3 regions of the Mesorhizobium sp. M1088 genome follow, and region 2 is predicted to be linked to each of the others. Evidence: predicted binding sites of a transcription regulator. Region 2 holds the regulator's gene; each other region holds the start of a gene.
What was found. Region 2 encodes PhoB, which activates phosphate uptake and scavenging genes when phosphate is short. Its sites were predicted from a motif close to TGTCATNNANCTGTCAT; they were not measured.
Positions count from the first base shown of each region.

Region 1: the regulator PhoB is predicted to act here: its motif matches at 2,300-2,316, upstream of NKH49_RS24295 (RNA degradosome polyphosphate kinase).
Region 3: the regulator PhoB is predicted to act here: its motif matches at 1,193-1,209, upstream of NKH49_RS20055 (LTA synthase family protein).

Region 1 is NZ_JAMYMO010000027.1:18,614-26,440, reverse strand. It holds gene NKH49_RS24310 (TIGR02117 family protein) at 61-732, shown strand; gene NKH49_RS24305 (FAD-dependent monooxygenase) at 760-1,974, opposite strand; gene NKH49_RS24300 (zinc-finger domain-containing protein) at 1,994-2,239, opposite strand; gene NKH49_RS24295 (RNA degradosome polyphosphate kinase) at 2,389-4,590, shown strand; gene ppx (exopolyphosphatase) at 4,590-6,122, shown strand; gene NKH49_RS24285 (DoxX family protein) at 6,368-6,799, opposite strand; gene NKH49_RS24280 (DoxX family protein) at 6,940-7,374, opposite strand; gene fumC (class II fumarate hydratase) at 7,534-7,827, opposite strand, start outside.
Region 2 is NZ_JAMYMO010000018.1:51,114-58,940, reverse strand. It holds gene NKH49_RS20515 (CHASE domain-containing protein) at 1-189, opposite strand, end outside; gene NKH49_RS20510 (ATP-binding cassette domain-containing protein) at 319-1,119, opposite strand; gene NKH49_RS20505 (sugar ABC transporter permease) at 1,135-2,499, opposite strand; gene xylF (D-xylose ABC transporter substrate-binding protein) at 2,641-3,681, opposite strand; gene NKH49_RS20495 (ROK family protein) at 3,968-5,212, shown strand; gene phoB (phosphate regulon transcriptional regulator PhoB) at 5,222-5,911, opposite strand; gene phoU (phosphate signaling complex protein PhoU) at 5,928-6,635, opposite strand; gene pstB (phosphate ABC transporter ATP-binding protein PstB) at 6,668-7,471, opposite strand; gene pstA (phosphate ABC transporter permease PstA) at 7,468-7,827, opposite strand, start outside.
Region 3 is NZ_JAMYMO010000017.1:67,893-75,719, reverse strand. It holds gene fabD (ACP S-malonyltransferase) at 25-1,002, opposite strand; gene NKH49_RS20055 (LTA synthase family protein) at 1,250-3,175, shown strand; gene NKH49_RS20050 (pilus assembly protein TadG-related protein) at 3,207-4,751, opposite strand; gene rpsF (30S ribosomal protein S6) at 5,204-5,704, shown strand; gene rpsR (30S ribosomal protein S18) at 5,704-5,952, shown strand; gene rplI (50S ribosomal protein L9) at 6,225-6,809, shown strand; gene NKH49_RS20030 (cyclopropane fatty acid synthase) at 6,963-7,827, shown strand, end outside.

The DNA of each region.
Region 1 (7,827 bases), on a different contig from region 2:
TCAGCTGTGCAACTTTCGGAGGGGCTTCACCTTGAGCATTGCTTGTTCTATGCCTTTCCCATGAAGAAGCTTGCCCGTTTTCTTGGCCTGCTGGTCGTTGCAGCAGTCCTTGCGGTGGCATTGGGCACACTGCTGCCGCGCCCGCTCTGGCCGGCGGCAGTTGCCGATCCGATCGGCTCAAGCCACCGCATCCTGGTGCTGAAAAATCCGATCCACACCGACATCGCCATCCCGGTCGACGACGATGTGCGCCGGCGCTTCCATTTCCTGGTCGATGCCGGCATTCCAGCAGACGTGGCGGAGGTCCGCTACATCGTCTTCGGCTGGGGCGGCCGCGCCTTCTATCTCGAGACGCCGACCTGGTCGGAACTGAAGGCAGTGCCGGTGATGAAGGCGCTGACCGTCGATGCCTCGGTGATGCATGTCGACATTTCAGGCGAAATCGCCGAGCCGCATCCCGACGTCGCCGGCTTCGACATCGGCGAGGAGCGGTTTACGGCGCTGCTCGATTACATTGCGGGAAGCTTCCGGCAGGGACCGAGCGGGGCCATGCCGATCGAGAATGCGGCGTATTCCCGTTTCGATCGTTTCTTCGAAGGCAATGGCCGTTTCAACGCGCTGGTCGGCTGCAACACCTGGGCGGCGGCGGCACTGCGCACCGCCGGGCTGCGCACCGGCTGGTGGAACCCGCTGCCGGCATCGCTCGGCCTGTCGATGCGGCTTTACAATTGACCGGGCGACTTAGGACCGCCGAACGTCCTACGCCCGCCAGCCGTAGAGCCAGTCGAGATCGGCGGCGAGTTTTTCGGGCGAGCGCATCGCCAGGAACAGGTTGCGGGCCATCGCCACCGGCCCGGCCGCATGCCAGGCGAGGCGATTGACGGCGCCGCGGCGGGCGACCTGGGCGACGCGCGGCCGCCGCGCCTGTTCCCAGGCGGCAAGCGCCCCCTCAAGATCGGCTGTGGAGGCCGCAACGAAGCCGGCAAGGGTTACCGCGTCTTCGATCGCCATCGCCGCGCCCTGTGCGGCAAACGGCGTCATCGCGTGCGCCGCATCGCCGATCAGCGCGATGCCTTGCGGCGTCGTCCACCGCCGCTGCTCGACAATGTGGATCGGCCATGCCGTCCACGGCGCCGCCTCGTTCGCCAGGCGAACCAGCGCCGGCGCGGTACCGCGCATGGCGCTGGCGAGGCTGGCGGGGTCGGCATACCCCGACCAGCCTTCGGCGATGCGCTCGCCCTTGGTGAAGGCCGCGAGGTTGAAGACAGTGCCACGGCTGACCGGATAGGCGACCATATGGAAGCCTGGATGGAGGAATGCGGTAACGCAATCGGGCGCACCGATCGCCCTGAAGGCTTGTCCGGCAAGGCTGTCCGCGGCCACCGTGGCGCGCCAGGCAAGCTCGCCAGAAAACCGGCTTCTCCGGAAATCGGCTGCGTTGCGGGCAAGCGTTTCTCGCACCGACGACCAGACGCCATCGGCGCCGATCAAAAGACAGCCAGCCTCGACCGTGTCGCCATCAGCCGATGCAGTGACGGTAACACCTTTCGATCCGGCTGCGATGTCGGTCACCCGCGCGCCGGCGATCAGATCGATACCGGGCTGCTCCGAAACTCGCTGCATCAGCGCTGACTGCAGATCCGCGCGGTGGGCAACGAGATAGGGCGCTCCCCAGCGCGTTTCGGCCGCCTGGCCAAGCGGTACGCGCGCCAGCTTGCGCAGCGTGGCGGCATCCTTGAGCACGACCGCCTCCGGGCGCACCGACGTCGGCAGCAGCCGATCGAGTACGCCGAGCTGCCGTAGGATGCGCGTCGCGTTGGGCGAAAGCTGGATACCGGCGCCGGCAGCCTCGAGGTGCTGCGCCTGTTCGAACAGTTTTACCCGATAGCCGCGCTCGGCGAAGGCCAGTGCCGCGGTCAGCCCGGCGACGCCCGCCCCGGCGATGACCACCTGCCGGGACTGCGTTTCCTGCATCAGGCTTGTCGCGGAAGAATCAGGCGGCCTGGTCGATATAGAGGCAGCCCGGCGGCTGCGTTTCCAATGCCTTCAGTTTCGGCGAATAGCGATAGAGCGTCGAGCAATAGGGGCAGACCTTTTCATTGTCGTCGCCCATGTCGAGAAATACATGCGGATGGTCGAAAGGCGGATTGGCGCCGGTGCACATGAATTCCTTGACGCCGATGTCGATTGCCGGATAGCCCGCATCGTTCTGGAAATGGGGAATGGAACCGCCTGCCATCGTCGTCTCCTGATCTTGTCGATTGCATCTGGATCATAACCCGTCTCTTTGCAAGATCGATGAAATGAAACTGTCGCAAAAGCCTGTCAGAGGATAAGTTAAGCCGGTTAAGGCTATGGTCGTCGAACGGTGTGGGAAGAGCGGAAACCATGAACGAACTGAAGCCGGTGCAGAACGAATTCATCACCGTCGAGGCGGCGAGCCGCGAAGGCGGCAATCCCGACCGCTTCGTCAACCGCGAGTTTTCCTGGCTGCAATTCAACCGGCGCGTGCTCGAAGAGTCGCTGAACGCCAACCATCCGCTGCTCGAGCGTGTTCGCTTCCTGTCGATATCGGCCGCCAACCTCGACGAGTTCTTCATGGTCCGCGTCGCCGGTCTTGCCGGCCAGGTGCGCGAAGGCATCGTGCTGAAGAGCCCGGATGGGCGCACTCCCGAGCAGCAGCTCGAACAATTGCTGCGCGAGGTCGAGCGCCTGCAGGAGGACCAGCAGAACAGCCTTTCGGCGCTGATGCTGCTGCTCGACAAACAAGGCATCGAAAGCATCACCCGCGATGCGCTGACCAAGGACGAGAAGACCTGGCTCGAGGACCATTTCCAGGAGCAGGTATTTCCGGTCCTGACGCCGCTGTCGATCGACCCGGCGCATCCGTTTCCGTTCATTCCCAATCTCGGTTTCTCGATGGCGCTGCAATTGCGCCATCGCAAGAACGGCGAGGAAATGAGCGCGCTTCTGCGCCTGCCGGTGGCGCTGAGGCGCTTCATCCGTTTGCCGGATCGCAAGCATCATGTCCGCTTCATTCCACTCGAAGAGGCGGTCAGTCTCTATATCGGCAAGCTGTTCCCCGGCTATGAGGTCAAGGGCTCCGGCACATTCCGCATCATCCGCGACAGCGATATCGAGGTCGAGGAAGAATCAGAGGATCTGGTGCGGCTGTTCGAGACGGCGCTGAAGCGGCGACGCCGCGGCTCGGTCATCCGGATCGAGTTCGACCGGCTGATGCCGCCCGAATTGCGCGACTTCGTCGCCGGCGAGCTTGGCGTTTCGGCAAGCCGGATCAGCGTGCTCACCGGTCCGCTGGCGCTCAGCCAGATCTCGGAGATCGTCGCCGTCGCCCGCGACGATCTGAAATTCACCCCCTACAATCCCCGCTTTCCCGAGCGCATCCGCGAGCATGGCGGCGATTGTTTTGCGGCGATCCGCGAGAAGGACATCATCGTCCACCATCCTTACGAATCTTTCGACGTGGTGGTGCAGTTCCTGCGCCAGGCAATGGCCGACCCGGAAGTGGTGGCGATCAAGCAGACGCTCTATCGCACCTCCAACGACAGCCCGATCGTACGCGCTTTGGTCGACGCCGCCGAGGCCGGCAAGTCGGTGACCGCGCTAGTCGAGCTCAAGGCGCGTTTCGACGAGGAAGCCAACATCCGCTGGGCCCGCGACCTCGAGCGCGCCGGCGTCCAGGTCGTCTTCGGCTTTCTCGAACTGAAGACCCACGCAAAGATGTCGCTGGTGGTGCGCCGCGAGGATGGCAGGCTGCGCAATTACGTGCATCTGGGCACCGGCAACTACCACCCGGTCACGGCACGCATCTACACCGACCTGTCCTTCTTCACCACCGATCCGACGATCGCGCGCGATGTCGCCCAGCTGTTCAACTTCATCACCGGCTATGCCGAGCCGGCCGAGCAGATGCGGCTGGCCATCTCGCCGTTTACGCTGCGCGACCGCATCCTCCAGCACATTTCGGATGAGATCAGCCACGCGCTGGAGGGCAGGCCGGCCCGCATCTGGATGAAGATGAACGCCTTGGTCGACCCGATCGTCATCGATGCGCTCTACGATGCCAGCCGCGCCGGCGTCGAGATCGATCTCGTCGTGCGCGGCATCTGCTGCCTGAGACCGCAGGTGCCCGGCCTATCGGAGAACATTAGGGTGAAGTCGATCGTCGGCCGTTTCCTCGAGCACAGCCGCATCTATTGCTTCGGCAACGGCCACGGCCTGCCCTCGGACGGGGCGATCGTCTATATCTCCTCGGCCGATCTGATGCCGCGCAATCTCGACCGCCGCGTCGAGACCATGGTGCCGATCACCAATCCAACTGTGCATGAGCAGGTGCTCGGCCAGATCATGCTCGGCAACATCATGGACAACCAGCAAAGTTTCGACGTATTGGCTGACGGAACCTCCCGGCGCGTTGTGCTGGAGGAGGGCGAGGAACCGTTCAACGCGCAGGAATATTTCATGACCAATCCGAGCCTGTCCGGACGGGGCGATGCGTTGAAGTCGCATGCGCCCAAGCGCATCGCGCAGTTCAAGCGCCGCAAGAAACAGAACGCAGCGACGGGCTGATGATTTCAGCGTCCCAGGGCCGGCTTCAGGACCGCCGACCGCTGTCCATCATCGATATCGGATCGAACTCGATCCGTCTTGTCATCTATGAAGGACTGGCGCGCTCGCCGACCTTGCTGTTCAACGAAAAGATGCTGGCCGGCCTCGGCCGCGGCATCGTTTCGACCGGAAAGCTCGATCCCGAGGCGGTGACGCGCTCGATGGAAGAGTTCCGCCGCTTCCGCGCGCTCTCCGACCAGGCCGGCGCCGAGCGCATATATGTGCTGGCGACCGCCGCCGCTCGCGAGGCCGTCAACGGCCCCGACTTCATCCACCGCGCCGAGGATGTGCTCAAGACCGAGATCCAGGTGCTGAGCGGCCGCGAGGAAGCCCATTATTCGGCGCTCGGCGTCATTTCCGGTTTCCATCCGGCCAACGGCATTGCCGGCGACCTTGGCGGCGGCAGCCTCGAGCTGATCGATATTGACGGTGAGACGATCGGTGACGGCATCACGCTGCCGTTGGGCGGCTTGCGCCTGCAGGACATGGCGAAGAACTCGCTGACCCAGGCGGCAAGGATCACGCGCGAGCAACTGGCGCGGGCGAAATTGCTGAAGGGCGGGCAGGGCAGGGCGTTCTACACGGTCGGCGGCACCTGGCGAAACCTCGCCCGGCTGCACATGGAAATGACCAACTACCCGCTCGGCGTCATGCACCATTACGAGATCGGCATCGAAAGCGCCGCGAACTTCCTCCGGCAGGTTGCCAAGGCCGAGATCGACAAGATCAAAGGCATCGAGGGCATCTCCAAGAACCGCCGCTCGCTGCTGCCCTATGGCGCCATCGTGCTGCAGGAGATCATGGCGGCGATGCAGCCGTCGAAGATCATCGTGTCGGCGCTGGGCGTGCGCGAGGGCTTTCTCTATTCGCTGCTCGACAAGGCCGAGCAGAAAGCCGATCCGCTGATCTCGGCGGCGGAAGAGCTTGCCCGCCTGCGCTCGCGCTCGGTCGACCACGCGCATGAGCTTGTCGAGTGGACCGGCAAGGCGTTCGCCGCCTTCGGCATCGACGAGACCAGGGATGAGGCGCGCTACCGCCACGCCGCCTGCCTGCTCGCCGATATCGGCTGGCGTGCCCATCCCGAATATCGCGGCAAGCAATCGCTCAACATCATCGCCCACGCCTCCTTCATCGGCGTCGATCATCCCGGCCGCGCCTTCCTGGCGCTTGTCAGCCTGTTTCGCCACGAGGGCGTGTTCAATGAAGCCGCTCCGGAAATCCGCGGACTGGCGACACCGCGCTATCTCGAGCGCGCCCGCGTCTTGGCGGCGCTGCTGCGCGTCGTCTATCTCCTGACGGCGGCAATGCCCGGCGTCATGTCGCGACTGAAATGGGAAAACCGCGGCAATGGCGTGCTGGCGCTGGTGCTGCCGGCAGCGCTGGCCGATCTTTACGGCGAGCGGCCCGCCGGCCGGCTGGCACAACTGGCAAGGGTGACCAACCGTCGGCTGGTGCTGGCGGTCGAGGGCGGGCCTAGCATGTCGGTGAAGTAGTGTCTCAGCCAGGCAATCGCTTCAGGTCTGCGCCGCCCCTCATCTGCCTGCCGGCATCTTCTCCCCGTATAGTGACGGGGAGAAGGGCACCTTCGCAAAGGATTTCGCTCACCTCCAGCGTTGCAGTAACGGTGCCGAGATCTCGGCCAGCTTCCTTCTCCCCGTCACTATACGGGGAGAAGTGCCCGGCAGGGCGATGAGGGGCAGCGCCGACTTCGACAATTGGACGGTCGAGAAAGCTGGATCTAGACTGAAGCAATTCCTCTGGATCCCACCGCAGCCATCCGGCCGTCGGCCGACCATGCACCCGCGCCAGCCATCGCCAGCGCCAGAAAACCGCCTGATATCGCGATGTCCTTCATCAGCATCTGCGAATGCATGAAGGTCAGCGTCGGATCGCCGCCGCCCTGGCCATAGTGGCCGATGAACGCTGTCGCGACGCAAAAGGCGGCGAGCAGCAGCGCCACGATCGGCGTCTTGAAGCCGACAAGGATGAGCAGCCCGGCGATCAGTTCGAACAGCCCGGTGCCCCAGGCAGCCAGCGTCGGCAGCGGCAGGCCAAGGCCGGCGAAATAGCCGGTCGTGCCGGCAATGTCGGTCAGCGCGTGGAAGCCGGACGGCACGAACAGTGCGGCGAACAGCAGTCGGGAAAGCAAAAGCAGCGCATTGCGGGGCATGGTAACCTCCGTTGTCGGCCGGGTGGCCAAGAGCCCGATCCTAGCAGAATTCCGGTCAGCGGACCGACAGGCACAAACGACAACGAAAAAGGGGCGCGGAAAATTCCGCGCCCCTTTTGTTCAGGAAATGCTGGACTGCTTCAGCCGCGCTTGGCGTCGATCGAATACGCGCCTGGGCCCGAGGAGGCGAGCACGAGGAAGCCGCCGGCAATGCCGAGGTTCTTCATGAAATTGATCATCTGCATCTGATCGGCCCAGCCGGTGTGGGCGACCAGCGCGGTGGCGACGGTGAAAATCGCCATTACCCAGCCGACGATCCGGGTCTGGAAGCCGACGAGGATGGCCAGGCCGCCAAGCAGTTCGATAAGGCCGACGACAATGGCGGTCACCATCGGCAGCGGCAGGCCAAGGCTGCCGAAATAGCCGGCGGTGCCGGCAATCGCCGTCAGCTTGCCGAAACCCGAAAGCAGGAAGATGACCGAAAGCAGGATGCGGGCGAGCAGGATCGTGCCCGAGGCGCCGGCGGCGGTGCCGGAACCGGCAAACGAATTATTGGCGGACGTGTTGGTGGACATGCGTAACTCTCCAGAAGGATTTGGCCAAACGGCTTGGGATACCCGTCTAGTTAGCGCAGGCCGACTGTTCACCAAAGATGCCAGATTGGTTACGGATTGTTCACCAAGGTAACGTTTTCGCGATCAACATGGGTGTTGAGATCCAGGCATATCAACGCCCTAGCCTGGATGCGTCATGTCCTCCGGCCGCACCAGCCGCTCATAATCGGCTTCGCTGACCAGCCCGGTGGCCAGCGCTTCCTGGCGCAGCGTGGTGCCGTTCTTGTGCGCCGCCTTGGCGATCTTGGCGGCGTTGTCGTAGCCGATCGTCGGCGCAAGCGCCGTCACCAGCATCAGCGAACGGTCGAGTGCTGCCTTGATGTTGTCTTCGCGGGCCTCGATGCCGACGACGCAATTGTCGGTGAACGACACGGAAGCGTCGGCCAGCAGCTGTACCGATTGCAGGAAACAATA
Region 2 (7,827 bases):
CGCCCGGGTCGAACGCAGCAGCGACAGGTCCAGGTCGATGCGGCTTTCGATCCGGTTAAGCGCGTCGTCTGCCGTCGCCTCGAATTTAATGCGGGCCGCCTCCTGGGTGGCAAAATAGGCAAAACCCGCCATCGTCAGGCTGATCAGCGCGACGGCGATAAAAGCGACGGTCGGAAAAAGCTTCTTCAATTGCTGATACGTCCCGTGGACGGTTCGGCATCTTTATGGGCAAGTCCTGACGCCAACACAATGGCGAGGCCAAAGCATGGTGACGGCTGGCACATTTTGGCGGCGTGTGATTAGCCGGCTAATTCTCGTTCATGCGGCGATCTTCAGCGCGCCCGGCCCCGGAATGGCGCCGGGTGGGCACTTGCCGAGGATGATCATGCCGAGCACCTCGTCCTGGGTGACGTCGGTTGTGCGCGCCGTTCCGACAACCCGACCGTTCTTCATGACGCAGACACGGTCGGCAAGCTCGAACACGTCGTGAATATCATGGCTGATCAGGAAGATGCCGATGCCGTCGGCCTTGAGCTGCCTGACCAGTTCGCCGACCTGCGCCGTCTCTTGCGGCCCGAGTGCAGCCGTCGGCTCGTCCATGATCAGGATGCGAGCATTGAACAGGATGGCGCGGGCGATCGCCACTGACTGCCGCTGGCCGCCCGAAAGCTTTACCACCGGCTCCTTGAAGCGTTGGAAACGCGGATTGAGCCTGCCCATCACTTTGCGCGCCTCGGCCTCCATGGCGACGTCGTCGAGCGTTCCCCAGCCGGTCATCAGCTCGCGGCCGAGAAACAGGTTGGCGGCCGCATCGACATTGTCGGCCAGCGCCAGCGTCTGGTAGATCGTCTCGATGCCGTACTTCTTGGCGTCGCGGGGATTGGAGATCGAAGCCTCCTCGCCGTTGACCAAAATCTGGCCCGCATCGCGCTTGTAGGCGCCGGACAGGATTTTTATCAACGTCGATTTGCCGGCACCGTTGTGACCGAGCAAAGCCATCACCTCGCCCGGGAAAAGGTCGACAGAGGCATCGTCGACGGCGCGAATGCCGCCGAAAGCGATGGAGATGTTGCGCATGTCGATCAGCGGCGTGCCCGTGGGAGCGGTTTTGTCTGCCATGATCGTTCCTCCTCCCTAAACGCGTTTGCGATAGACGGTATCGAGCCACACCGCGAGCACCAGCACGGCGCCGACAACGATGCTCTGCAGCGGTGAATCGATGCCGAGCAGCACCATGCCGGACTGCAGCGACTGCATCAAAAGCGCGCCGAGCATGGCGCCGAGCACTGTGCCGGAGCCGCCGGCGAGCGACGTGCCGCCGATCACCGCCGCCGCGATGACCAGGAGCTCGTCCAGCGTGCCCAGCGCATTGGTCGACGAGTTCTGCCTGGCTGACGAGATCGCTGCGGCGATCGTCGCCAGCACGCCCATGATCATGAACACCTTCATGGTCACCCAGCGCGTGTTGATACCGGCAAGGTTGGCTGCTTCCGGATTGCCGCCGATGGCGAAGACATAGCGGCCGAAACGGGTACGCTTGGCGATGAAGGTCATGATCAGCCCTACGGCTACAGCCATCAGCACGGGTATGGCGATGCCATGGGCGATGAACAGCCCGCCTTCGGGAACGGTTATATTGTTGGCCGCCGCATATCTGTTCACGATGCCGACCGGCCAAGGATAGGAATTGGCAAGCCATATGGCGCCCACGATGACAAGGCAAGTGACGGCCCCGAGGAACGTCTCGGCCCAGATCGGGCGTAACGGGAAGCGGAACCGCTTGCGCTGCACCCGCCCGTTGAGCAGCATGAACACAACCGCCAGGCACGCGACAATTCCGACGATCCAGCTCCATCGCGCGCCGATCGAACCCGTCGGTCCGCCGCCCATCAGCTGGAAAGTGGCATCCAGCGGCGCAATCGTCTGCCCACTGACGACCCACCATGCGGCACCCCGCCAGACCAGAAGGCCGCCCAGCGTCACGATGAAGGCCGGCACCTCGAGATAAGCGATGATGTATCCCTGGAACGCTCCGATCAGAAGGCCAAGCGCCAGGCCGATGGCCAGTGCCAGGATCCAGATCCAGGGATTGCCTAATTGCAGACCGATCATTCGCACCAGGAAATGCACCTGCGCAAAGCCCATGACCACGCCGATCAGACCTTCGGCGGAACCGACCGACAGGTCGATATTGCGCATGACGATAACCAGCACCATTCCGGCGGCCATTATGGCCACGGCGGAAGTCTGCACCGACAGGTTCCAGAGATTGCGTGGCGTCAGGAAGGTCCGGCTGTCGAAGTCGAACGGATTGACGCCGAGCCGTACGCTGGAAATGACATGCAGGCCGACCCAGATGACCAGCAGCGCGCCGACCATGCCGAGCATGCGCGTGTCGAGTTCGGTTGCCTTGAGAAATCGGGCAACGATGCCGAGCTCGGATTCCCGTGCCCGGTCTGCCGTGCTGTCGACCGGCGTGTTGGACGTCGTGTCGGTCATGATGTTTCTCCCGCCGGGTTGCCGTCTGCCGCGGATGCCGGAAGCAGCCTAGAAGTTATCCGCCGGAAGCGGAAAAACAACTTTTGTTGAAAAACGCCGCGGCGAGCGGCCGCGGCGTTCGGACTTCTCGGAAACGTCGGCTCAGTTGCAGACTGCAACAGTGCCAGCCGTCACGCCGGCGCAGACCTCTTCTTTCTTGATCCAGCCGGCGTCGATGACGACGTTGAGGTTGTCCTTGGTGATGGCGACCGGGGTCAGGAACAGCGACTTGACGGCATTGCCGCCGGGCGTGGTGAAATCCTTCACGCCGGCAATGTCGGTCATCTGCTTGCCGTCGGCCAGCTGCGAGGCGATCTCGGCGGCATTCTTGCCGAGCTCGCGCGCATCCTTCCACACCGACACGGTCTGTGTGCCGAGCGCGATGCGGTTCAGCGCGGCGTGGTCGCCGTCCTGGCCCGAAACCGGAACCGATCCGGCCAGCCCTTGCGCTGTCAGCGCGGCGACGACGCCGCCGGCAGTGCCGTCATTGGCCGCGACCACGGCATCGACCTTGTTGTCGTTGGCGGTCAGGAACTGTTCCATGTTCTTCTGAGCGTTGGCCGGCAGCCAGCCGTCCGTATAGGCCTCGCCAACATTCTTGATCTTGCCGCTGTCTATTGCCGCCTTCAGCACCTCCATCGAACCGGCAAACAGGAAATCGGCATTCGGATCGGAACCCGAACCCTTGATGAAGACGTAGTTGCCTTCCGGCTTCACCTTGAAGACTTCCCGGGCCTGCATGCGGCCGACTTCCTTGTTGTCGAAGGTCAGATAGAACACGTCCTTGTTCTCGATCAGCCGGTCATAGCCGACGACCGGGATGCCTTCGTCCAGTGCCTTCTGCACGGCCGGCCCGATGGCCGAGGCGTCCTGCGCCAGGATGATCAGTGCGTTGGCGCCCTGCGAGATCAGGCTCTCGACGTCGGTGAGCTGCTTGCCGGGGTTGGACTGTGCGTCGGCGGAAATATACTTGTCGCCTGCGGCCTCGATGGCCGCCTTCATTGCGGCCTCGTCGGTCTTCCAGCGCTCTTCCTGGAAGTTCGACCAGGAAACGCCGATGACCTTGTCTTTAGCCTGCGCCACCGACGCCAGCGCCAGCGTCATGGCGACACCCGCCAGAATGGCGGTCGTGAATTTCTTCATCATATCCTCCCTGCGCCGCGTACGGCGTGACCAATTGGCTCAAAGACCAGCTTAGAAGCTCTAATTTTTTCGAGCCTCGAAAAAATACTGGCCCGATCTCCGGCTGCTGTCAACATCGATTCTGATGGATTTTGATGACTCTGCGAGTTTTTTCGAGCGTCGGAATAAACGATGACAGCGCCACCTGCATCTGACACTATTTGCCTGCATCCGACACTATTTGTCGGACATTACCGACGGCTTCCGGTTCATGAGCGGCCGCGGCAACCGGGAGGAAAGCAAAACAATGTCGGTCGGAATCCGCCATGACGATTTGCGCCGGCGCAACCGGGCGATGGTGATCTCGGCGGTGCGCCGGGCCGGCCAGCCATCGCGTACTGAGATCGCAGCTACCACCGGCCTCAGTCATTCGACCATATCGGCGATCTCTTCCGACCTGATACGGGAAGGCATCCTCGCCGAGAGCAAGGCAAGTGAGCCCGTTTCGTTGAAACGCGGTCGTCCGCAGGTCGGCCTCGCCCTCAATCCGGAAGCGGCGGCGGTGCTGACCGTGGTGTTGTCGCTGAATTTCCTGTCGGCCGCCATTATCGACTATACGGGACAGGTGGTCGCCGAGGAACAGCGCCGGCTGGACACGCTGACCATGCCGCGCGACGAGCTGATCCGTGAATGCATGGCCATCGTCCGGCGCCGGCTGCAGGATCCAGACCTTGACGTCCGCAGTGTCGCCCGCATCGCCCTGGCGATTCAGGGCATTACCGACTCCCCTGCACGCGCCATGCTGTGGTCGCCGATCACGCCGCAGACCGACATCGCCTTTGCCGACATGCTGGAGGGCGAATTCGGCATCCCGGCAACGGTGGAGAACGACTGCAACATGATGGCGGTGGCTTTGCGCTGGCGCAATCCGGATCGCTATCGCGACGACTTCATCGCCATCCTGCTTTCGCATGGCATCGGCATGGGGCTGGTGCTGAAGGGCGAACTGTTCACCGGGACGCATTCCTCGGGCGGCGAATTTGGCCACATGATCCATCGTCCGGGCGGCGCGCTCTGCCGTTGCGGGCGGCGCGGCTGCATCGAGGCGTATGCCGGCAACTACGCCATCTGGCGCAACGCCAGGCAGATGAGCGAAGACAGCGAACCGGTCGCCGACGTCAGCGACGCCGACATGCGAGCACTGGCGGCCCGGGCGCGCGAGAAAGATGGGCCGGAACGCGAGGCCTACCGCAAGGCCGGCGAAGCGCTGGGTTTCGGTCTCGGCTCGCTGTTCGCGCTGATCGATCCGGCACCGGTCGCGATGGTCGGCGCCAGTGCCGCCGCCTTCGATCTGATCGAGCCGGCCTTGCGGAAGGCAATCGCCCAGACCGCCGGCGGCCAGCATTCAGGCTCGATCTCCTTCGATACAGAGCCGAACGAATTGCCGCTGATCCGCGAAGGCTGCGCGATGCGGGCGTTAAGCTTCGTCGACCAGGAGATTTTCGCGCCGGGCGCGCAAATGAGGCCCAGCGTCAGAAAGAACGTAGCCTGACCAGGCGGGTCAATCTTCCCTGATCGCATAGCCGGCGCCGCGGATGGTGCGGATGACATCCGGCATCCGGCCGTTGTTGACGGCTTTGCGCAGCCGCCCGACATGCACGTCGACGGTGCGTTCGTCGATGTAGATTGTCTCCCCCCAGACATTATCGAGTAACTGGCTGCGCGAGAAGACACGGCCCGGATGCCGCATCATGAACTCGAGCAGCCGGAATTCGGTCGGCCCGAGCCTGATTTCGCTCTTCTTGCGATAGACCCTGTGCGATTCGCGATCGAGCACGATGTCGCCGACCTTCAGCACGCTGGACAGCACTTCCGGCTTGGCGCGCCGCAGCAGCGCCTTGACCCTGGCCATGAATTCCGGTGTCGAAAACGGCTTGACCAGATAGTCGTCGGCGCCGGTCGAAAGACCGCGCACCCGGTCGCTCTCCTCGCCGCGCGCGGTCAGCATGATGATCGGCAGCCGCTCGGTTTCGGGGCGCACCCGCAACCGACGACAGAGCTCGATGCCGGAAACCGCTGGTATCATCCAGTCGAGCACCAAAAGGTCGGGCACATTCTCCTGCAAACGGATCTCGGCTTCGTCGCCGCGTGTCACCACCTCGACCTGGTAGCCTTCGGATTCGAGATTGTAGCGGAGCAGCACACCCAACGGCTCCTCGTCCTCCACCACCATTATGCGTGGTGCGATCATCGGCTGGGCACCCCCATCATGTCACCGGTGCGGACATTGTCGTTTCGTCCTGCTTCGGACGATTGACCGGCAATTGCTCGCCGGTCAGCACATAATACGCATTTTCGGCGATGTTGGTGACATGGTCGCCGATCCGCTCCAGATTCTTGGCGCAGAACAGCAGGTGCGTGCAAGCGGTGATGTTGCGCGGATCTTCCATCATGTAGGTCAACAGCTCGCGGAACACGGACGTGTATTTGACGTCGATGCGCTCGTCGGCGGCACGAAGCTTGGCCAACGCGGCCGCATCGCCTGCAGCATATTCCTCGATGACACCCTGCACCTGGATGAGAACCAGCTGCGCCATCGCGTCGATGGAATGCGACAGGTCCCGCGGCGTGGCGCTGAGGCCGACCGCACTCACGCGCTTGGCGATATTCTTGGCAAGGTCGCCGATGCGTTCGAGGTCGCCCGCCATGCGGATCGCTCCGACCACATGGCGAAGATCGTGGGCCATCGGCTGGCGTTTGGCGATCAGGGTGATGGCGCGGTCGTCCAGTTCGCGTTGACGCGCATCCATGATGGCGTCGTCGGAAACGACGCGTTGCGCCAGCACGTTGTCGGAATTCAACAGCGCCTTGGTCGCCCCGCCGACCATCGAACCGGCGAGGTCGGCCATGTCGCGGATCAGCTTGCTGATCTGCTCGAGATCCTCGTCGAAAGAAGCGACTGTGTGTTCGCCCATGGTCCTGTCCTCATATGCATGATCGGAACGGCTCAGCCGAAGCGGCCAGTGATGTAGTCCTGCGTGCGCTTCTCGCGGGGCGACGTGAAGATCTTCTCGGTCCGGTCGAACTCGACCAGTTCACCCAGATACATGAAGGCCGTCTGGCGCGACACGCGCGCCGCCTGCTGCATGTTGTGGGTGACGATGACGATCGTGTAGTCGGCTTGCAATTCGTCGATCAGTTCCTCGATCTTGGCAGTCGACAGCGGGTCGAGGGCCGAAGCCGGTTCGTCGAGCAGAATGACTTCCGGCTTCACGGCCACGGTGCGGGCGATACAGAGCCGCTGCTGCTGGCCGCCGGATAGGCTCAAGCCGCTGGCGTTGAGCTTGTCCTTGACCTCGCTCCACAGCGCGGCGCGCTTCAACGCCTGTTCGACGCGGCCGTCCATCTCGGACTTGCCGAGGTTCTCGTAGAGCCTGACGCCGAAGGCGATGTTCTCGTAGATCGACATCGGGAAGGGCGTCGGCTTCTGGAACACCATGCCGATCTTGGTCCTGAGGAGGTTGAGATCCTGCGACCGGTCGAGAATGTTCTTGCCGTCGAGCAGCACCTGGCCCTCGGCCGTCTGTTTTGGGTAGAGCTCATAGATGCGGTTGAACACACGCAGCAGCGTCGATTTCCCGCAGCCCGAAGGGCCGATGAAGGCCGTGACACTGCGCTCGGGCAGCGACAGGCTGATGTCCTTCAGCGCCTTGCTCTGGCCGTAGTAGAAGTTGAGATTCTTGACCTCGATCTTCGTCTTCTCGGCGACCGTTTCGGCCATCGTCATGTCTGGGGACAACATCTGTGTCATCTGTCCTCTCTGCGTCCGGTAAGGCTGCGGGCGAGGATGCTCAAGCCCAGAACCGTCAGGGTGATTATGAGTGCGCCGGTCCACGCCAGTTGCTGCCATTCCTCGTAAGGGCTGAGAGCGAACTGGAAGATGGTCACCGGCAGGCTGGCCATCGGCGCGTTGATATTGCTGCTCCAGAACTGGTTATTGAGCGCGGTGAAGAGCAGCGGCGCCGTCTCGCCGGAAATGCGTGCTATCGCCAGCAATATGCCGGTGACGATGCCGGACAATGCGGCGCGGTAGGCGACCGAACGGATCACCACCCAGCGCGGCGCGCCGATCGCGGCACCGGCTTCACGCAACGCGTTCGGCACCAG
Region 3 (7,827 bases), on a different contig from region 2:
ATGTAGCGGCAAGCACTGATGAATTCAAGCTACGTGGTCACCCAAGGCGGCAAGCGCCATCTCGACCTCCGCCGCCGATCCGATGCTGCTGGTGGCAATGTCGCGGTTGATGCGGCGGGCCAGCCCCGACAGCACCTTGCCGGCGCCCACTTCGTAAAGCGTCACAACGCCGTTGCTGCCGAACCACTCCACCGTTTCGCGCCAGCGCACGCGCCCGATCACCTGTTCGACGAGTCGGCGGGCGATCTCGTCGGGATCGCTCGTCGGGGTCACCGTAACATTGGAGACCAGCGGCACGACCGGCGCACTCTTCGTCACGGCGGCCAGCGCCTCCCGCATGATCTCGGCCGCAGGCTTCATCAATGCCGAATGGAAGGGCGCCGAGACCTGCAGCATCAGCGCCCGCTTGGCGCCCTTCTCCGTGCATAGCCTCGCCGCCAGTTCGACCGCTGGCCTGGCGCCGGAGATCACCAGCTGGCCGCCGCCATTGTCATTGGCGATCTGGCAAACCAAGGCTTGTGCGGGATCTTTGGCGGCGCCCTGGGCGGCCTCTGCGCAAGCGGCTTCGACGTCGGCCTGTTCCAGCCCGATGATCGCCGCCATGGCGCCCTCGCCGGCCGGCACAGCCGCCTGCATGGCATTGCCGCGGATGCGCAACAGCCGGGCGGCGTCGGCGACCGAAACGAACCCTGCGGCCGCAAGTGCCGAATATTCGCCGAGCGAGTGGCCGGCGACATAGGTGACCTTGCCGTTCAGGGAGAAGCCGCGCGCCTCCAGCGCCCGGATTGCGGCAAGCGACACCGCCATCAGCGCCGGCTGGGCGTTGGCGGTCAGCGTCAGCGTCTCTTCCGGGCCTTCCCAGATCAGCTTCGATAGGTTTTCGCCGAGCGCGTCGTCAACTTCCTCGAAGATCCGCCGCGATTCCACAAAGGTATCGGCGAGGTCCTTGCCCATGCCGACAGCCTGGCTGCCCTGCCCCGGAAAGGTGAATGCGATGGCCATCGGCGGCTCCCAGCTGCTGGTTCACGTTGCCTGTGACGCAAGGCGTGCGGCCAAGTCAAGTCCAACCTTGATCGCGTAATATCGGCCGAGTGCCTGTTTCGGCAGGCTTTTTGGCGATCACTCATGATGAAAACCGCTCACGATTTGTTTGCTGGCTCTTCTTATTTCCGCCACAGGCGCTAGGCTTTGCGTGACAGTTCGATGACAATCGAGTGACGCTTTTGTTGCGGGCCGGGGAACTATTGAAGTGGCAAAGACCAAGCAGAGCGCAGCCGAGGCGGCGCCCCAGTTTCTTGAAGGCGATCCGTCGACCGGCTATCTGCCGGCGCGCAAATGGCCTGTCATCCGCTATGGCCTTATCAGCTTGCTGGCTGCGGCCATCCTTGTGTTTGCCATCGAACTGATCGTGCGCGGCAACTTTGCCGGCACCATTGATTTCTTTCTGCAGCCTTTCAAACCCGGCTGGACCACGATCATCATTTTTGCGCTGATCCTCATCGGCCTCGACGCCGTGCTCGGCCGCAGTCATCAGAGCCTGATGATCGTCGCGCCGCTGACATTGTCGCTGGCGTTCGTCGGCCACCAGAAGTCGCTGTATCTCGGCGATCCGCTCTATCCGACCGATTTCCTTTATTCCCGGCAGATCGTGGCACTGATGCCGCTTCTGGTACGCGATCGCCCGGGAACCGCCATTGCCCTGGCGATCGGCATCGTCGGCGGGCTGTCGCTGCTCGTCTATGGCTGGCGGCTATGGCGCCGCCGCGTTCCGGCGCTCAGCCACAAGGGCCGCCTTGCCCGGCTGACGCTGACAGTACCGCTGATCGCCTTCTTCGTTTCCATCATGGACTATGCCACTTTCTCGTGGACGCGCGACCGGCTGCAGATCATCCCGATCATGTGGGACCAGAAGGAAAACTATGCCTCGAACGGTTTTGCGCTCGCCTTCGCGCTTAACGTTCCGATGGCGCATGTCTCGGCGCCGCCCGGCTATTCCGACAAGGCGATCGAAGCGATCGGCAAACCGCAGGTGACCGCCTCGGTACCTGCCGAGAAGCCCGACATCATCGTCGTCATGAGCGAATCCTTCTGGGATCCGACCAAGCTACCCGGCGTCACCATCACACCCGACCCTATCCCCAATGTGCGGGCACTGCGCACGGGTTACATGTTCTCGCCCGAGTTCGGCGGCATGACGGCCAACATCGAGTTCGAGGCCCTGACCGGCTTTTCCAACGCCTTCCTGCCGGCGGGCAGCATTCCCTACCAGCAATATGTGCGGACACCGACTCCCTCGCTGGCGACCTTCCTGAAAAGTCAGGGCTACCGGGCGCGCGCCATCCATCCCGGCACTAACTGGTTCTGGAACCGGGGGGCCGTCTATGCCGATTTCGGCTTCAACGACTTCAAGTCCGAGGAGACGTTGCCGCCCATGCAGAAGCGCGGACCGCTCGCGTCGGACGCTGCGATGACCGACGAGATCATCCACGAAGCCGATACCAGCGCCGAGCCGGTGTTCTTTTTCGCCGTCAGCCTGCAGAACCACGGGCCGTATGAGCCGTATCGCTATAACAATCCGACCCACAAGGTGCAGGCGCCGATCAGCCAATGGGCGCGTGAATCGCTGTTGAGCTATGCCGAAGGCTCTTCCGACGCGGACCGCGGCCTCGAGCGGCTGATCGAATGGGCGAAGAAACGCGAGCGGCCGACCGTCATCGCGTTCTTCGGCGACCATCTGCCGCCGCTTGGGCCGGTCTACGTCGAGACCGGCTTCCTGAAGGACAATGTTGCGCCGCGCAAGGAGGCGGCCGACCAGATGCTGCTGCACCACCAGACGCCGCTGATCGTCTGGTCGAATCGCAGCGGCCCGGCCGAGGATCTAGGCGCCGTCAGCCCGTCCTTCCTGCCCTACCATATCCTGAAGACAGCCGGCATCAGCCATCCCTATTACACCGGCTTCCTCGGACAGTTGCGAGAGCGCTACCGCGTTATCGACCGCAATTTGCTTTTGGCACCGGGGGGCGACGCCACCCCCGATTGGTCGCGTCAGAAAGAGATCGATCCGGCAATCCGCGACTTCCGTCTGCTGCAATACGACATGATGTTCGGCAAGCGCCATGCGGCGCCCGATTTCTTCCCTGAAACCACAGGCAAAGTGGCTGCACACACGAGTTGAGCAGCGGCGGCGGGAGAGCGGCCGACGTCGTTCAGTTCGTCAAGTGCAGCTGCGAAATCGAGCTTCCGATTTTCAGGAAGACGCTTTCGAGCTGACTGACGTCGTTGGTCGGGTAATAGTCCGACGGCGACGATGCGCAGGCCTCGTAGAGCTTGCGGTTGGCTGCGGTGTCGGCCTGCAGCAGCACTGTGAAGATCTGCACGTCCTGCTTCTTCAATGTGTTGCATACATTGGTTGTCCAATCGTCGACATTGCGCGCAGCCGCGGTCTGGTCGCTGGATCCAAACCGACCCGAGGCCAGGAATCCGTAGGAGCCATAGTCCGACTTCTGTGGCGTATCCTTCGCGCCATAGACAACATTCTCGCCGTCGGTGAGCAGCAGCACCGTTTTGGTCGTGCCTGACGCCCTGAACGGCGCGCCGTCGCTGTAAGGCGGTTCCGGCGAGAGCACCCGCATCCCCCATGACAAGCCTTCCGAAACATTGGTCCCCGAGCCGTTCCATTCGATCATCTCACCGACGGCCTTCCGCAATTTGTCGAAATCATCGGTCAGCGGCACTATCGGCGTCGGACAGGCCCGGTTTGGGCCGATAGTCAGTGGGCCTCTCTTGTCGTTGATCAGCTTCATCGTCGAAACACTGTACTTCGCCATGTCGCTGGTGAGGCCGGGAAGCAGGGTGACGACGGTATCGTCGAGATAGGAATTGTTGTAGCCGGTCGCTGAATTGCCGTAGGAGCTGTTTGGATTTCTAGCGTTACCTGGATCGTCCGGCGCGAAATAAGGTACGAACAGGGTGTCCGGTTTGTTTTGGTCGGGCGAAATGTCGGAAACATTGTTGGTTCCTGGCCGCGCTTCGACACAGCCTCTCCATTCGACGCCCAATTGCTTGAACAGATCCATATGGTTGACGCGCTTGCCGCCGACCGAGGGGAAATTGGCGCCGTTGTTCGGCGATTTGCCGGCCATGTCGATCCAGGCCGGATCGTAGTCCTCGCCCTTGACGTTGACCGCGGTGACGAACGGCACCACCGCGACACGTACGCTGCGCGTCGGCGACTTCGCCGCTTCGAGCATATCGATCAGGGCCGTTGCCGCCGTCCGCAATGCGCCGATGCGATCGTTGCTGGCCATCGACCCGGTATTGTCGAGCACCAGCACGACTTCGAGCTGATTGGTCGATTCGACGGCGCCGGCATCGACGGTGATGCGCCTGTCGTTGCCGAACAGGAAGGCGAAGTTCAAATTGACGTCCGCCGTGGCGACAGCTTTGGTCTGGATGTAATTGAGGCCCCTTTCCACGGTAAGCGTCGCTTCGGCGTTCCTCAACTCGCTGTGGCCGGCGACATTGGTCTGGAAGTAGCGGTCGAAGACGTCCTTGCGCGAAGCCTCGATGTCGCCGAGATGCGAAGATGCAAGGTTCGCGGCATCGAGCGCATTCTGCAAGCTGACCTTGGCCCTCATCAAGGTGGACACGTCCACGGCAAAGGCGACGGCGGTCAGAACCGCAGGCAGCCCGAACGCCAGCATCAGGGCAAAGTTGCCGCTCTTCGAACGGCAGAATTTGTCGAAAAGCATTTTTGTCCCCAAACCGCCTGCTGCCGAACTCGCGCAGACTGTTTGCTTTTGCATCCGCATGATGAACGAGGGGTTGCCGCCACGCCCGCCGGTGCTGGAACTTCGCATGGTGGTTAAGGTCCGGTTTCAGGAATCCGTAAGCCTTGCCGTCGAGGCCCGTGGCGCTCTGGGACGTTAGGGCCGTTTGCTCCGTGGTTTGGCCTTGCTTTGCGGTCAAATTCCTGTATAGACGCCCGCAATCTGCCGGTCCTTGCTGGGGGCTGAACGGAGGGCCGGAGGTTTTTCGAAACCTTCGCGTGAAGCCAGAAGCGCTTCCGCCTCCCGTGTCTCCGCTCTCGACCGTCTCGTCATGCTCCTTTCTTCCCCGCCTTCGCAAGGATTGCGGGTCAGAGAAGTTGCAGAGGCTTTTGCCGCCGGGAACCGGGAGAGAAACGAAGAAAGGCACAAACACTATGGCTCTATACGAACATGTGTTTCTTGCCCGGCAGGACCTCTCGCAGCAGCAGGTCGATGCGCTTGTCGAACAGTACAAGGGCGTCATCACCGCGAATGGCGGGTCCGTCGGCCGGGTCGAGAACTGGGGACTGAAGTCCCTCACCTACCGGGTCAACAAGAACCGGAAGGCATATTATACACTCATGGACATCACCTGCCCGCCGGCCGCGCTCAACGAGATGGAGCGCCAGATGGGCCTGTCCGAGGACGTGCTGCGTTTCCTGACCATCAAGGTCGATGCGCATGAGGAAGGTCCGTCGGCAATGATGCAGAAGCGCGAAGAGCGCTCGGAACGCGGCGGCTTCGGCGACCGCGACCGTGGCGATCGTGGCCCGCGCTCATTCGGCGACCGCGATCGCGGTGACCGTGGTGATCGTCCGCCGCGCAGCTTCGGCGATGGCGGTGCCGATCGTGGCCCGCGCCGTCCGCGCGAAGGCTTTGAAGGAGCCGCAGAATAATGGTCGACATCAACCAGATCCCAACCCGGCGCCCCTTCCACCGTCGCCGCAAGACCTGCCCGTTCTCCGGCGCCAATGCGCCGAAGATCGACTACAAGGACGTGCGGCTTCTGCAGCGCTACATCTCCGAGCGCGGCAAGATCGTTCCATCGCGTATCACCGCCGTAAGCCAGAAGAAGCAGCGCGAACTCGCCAAGGCGATCAAGCGCGCCCGCTTCCTCGGCCTGCTGCCCTACGTGGTCCGCTAACACTGATTAGTTGACCATGATCTTATCCGAAAACCGGTTTCCACTTTTCGGGATCATGGTCTAGCCAGCGGGCGGTTCGCCGCCCGCTTTTCACCGGCCACGACGGGCGTAGCCGGATCGAACACCAAATCCCGGGTTGGATTTCAACAAGAGATCCTAACTGCCGCGACAGGCAGGACAGCGACACAGGCGACGACGCCCCAGCTTCCTGACCTGTTCCAGACAACTCGGCGCCGATCCTGAGGACAGCGCCCAAGCGAAGGAACAAAACCATGGAAGTCATTCTTCTCGAACGCGTTTCCCGCCTCGGCCAGATGGGCGATACCGTCAAGGTCAAGGACGGGTTTGCCCGCAATTTCCTGCTGCCGCAAGGCAAGGCGCTGCGCGCCAACGAAACTAACAAGAAGAAGTTCGAGGGACAGAGGGCCCAGCTTGAAGCCCGCAACCTGGAGCGCAAGTCCGAAGCCGCGCAGATTGCAGAAAAGCTCGACGGCAAGAGCTTCATCGCCGTGCGCTCGGCCGGCGAAACCGGTCAGCTTTATGGTTCGGTCTCGACGCGCGACATCGCCGAGCTGGTGACGGCGGAAGGTTTTTCGGTCAACCGCAACCAGATCCTGCTCAACCAGCCAATCAAGACCATCGGCGTCACCAATGTGGCGATCGCGCTGCACCCGGAAGTCGAGGTTACCATCACGCTCAACATTGCCCGCACGGCCGACGAAGCCGAGCGCCAGGCCAAGGGCGAAACGCTGACCACCGCCGAAGCCATCTACGGCGAGGACATCAACGATAATGCGCGGCCGGAAAACTTCTTCGATCCGAATGCGGAGTTCGAAGGCGGCGAAGACAACGGCTGATCGTCATTCGTCGGCATTCGCCGGCTAATCGCTGTTCTGGACCAATGCCCGGGCCTCGTACCCGGGCATTTTTATGCCAAATGGAACTTTTCGAACCCCTATATCTTGATGCAGAATAGGACAGCATGTCTGGCCGAGAGGGGACAATTGGTCATGAATATTCTGCTGAAACGCGTTCTCGACCGCCTGGTCCGCACAGGCAATCTCAAGGTGACAGGGCCGCAAGGCTCGATGGTGACTTTCGGTGACGGCAGCGGCGAGCCGGTGCACATGCACATCAAGACAAGGCATGCCGAGCGCGCAATAACCTTCGATCCGATGCTGGCGGTGCCGGAAGCCTACATGGACGGTGAACTCGACATTCTCGAGGGCGGCGTGCTGGGGGTGATGCGGATTGCCTTCCAGAACATGGGCAGCGGCGGTATCGATGCCACCTGGTCGAAGGCGATCGAAGGTCTGCGCCACGCCTTCCGGCGCCTGCAGCAGATCAACACGGCGTCGCGGGCGCGCCGCAACGTGCAGCGCCATTACGATCTGTCGGGCGACCTCTACCGTCTCTTCCTCGATGAGGACATGCAATATTCCTGCGCCTATTTCGAGCAGCCGGACATGACTCTCGACGAGGCCCAAGCGGCCAAGAAGCGCCATATCGCCGCCAAGCTCAGGCTGAAGGCCGGCCAGACGGTTCTTGATATCGGCTCCGGCTGGGGTGGGCTTGGGCTCTATCTAGCCAAGGCGTTCGACGTCGACGTACAGGGCGTGACGCTGTCGACCGAGCAGCACGGCGTCGCCACCGACCGCGCCCATGCGCAAGGCCTGCAAAACCGGGTGCATTTCGACATCAAGGACTATCGCGAACTCAATGAACGTTTCGACCGCATCGTCTCCGTCGGCATGTTCGAGCATGTCGGGGTCAATCATTTCCGCACCTTCTTCGACAAGTCGGCGACGCTGCTGAAGCCGGACGGCGTCATGCTGCTGCACACGATCGGCCGCTCCGGCGTGCCGTGGGCAACCA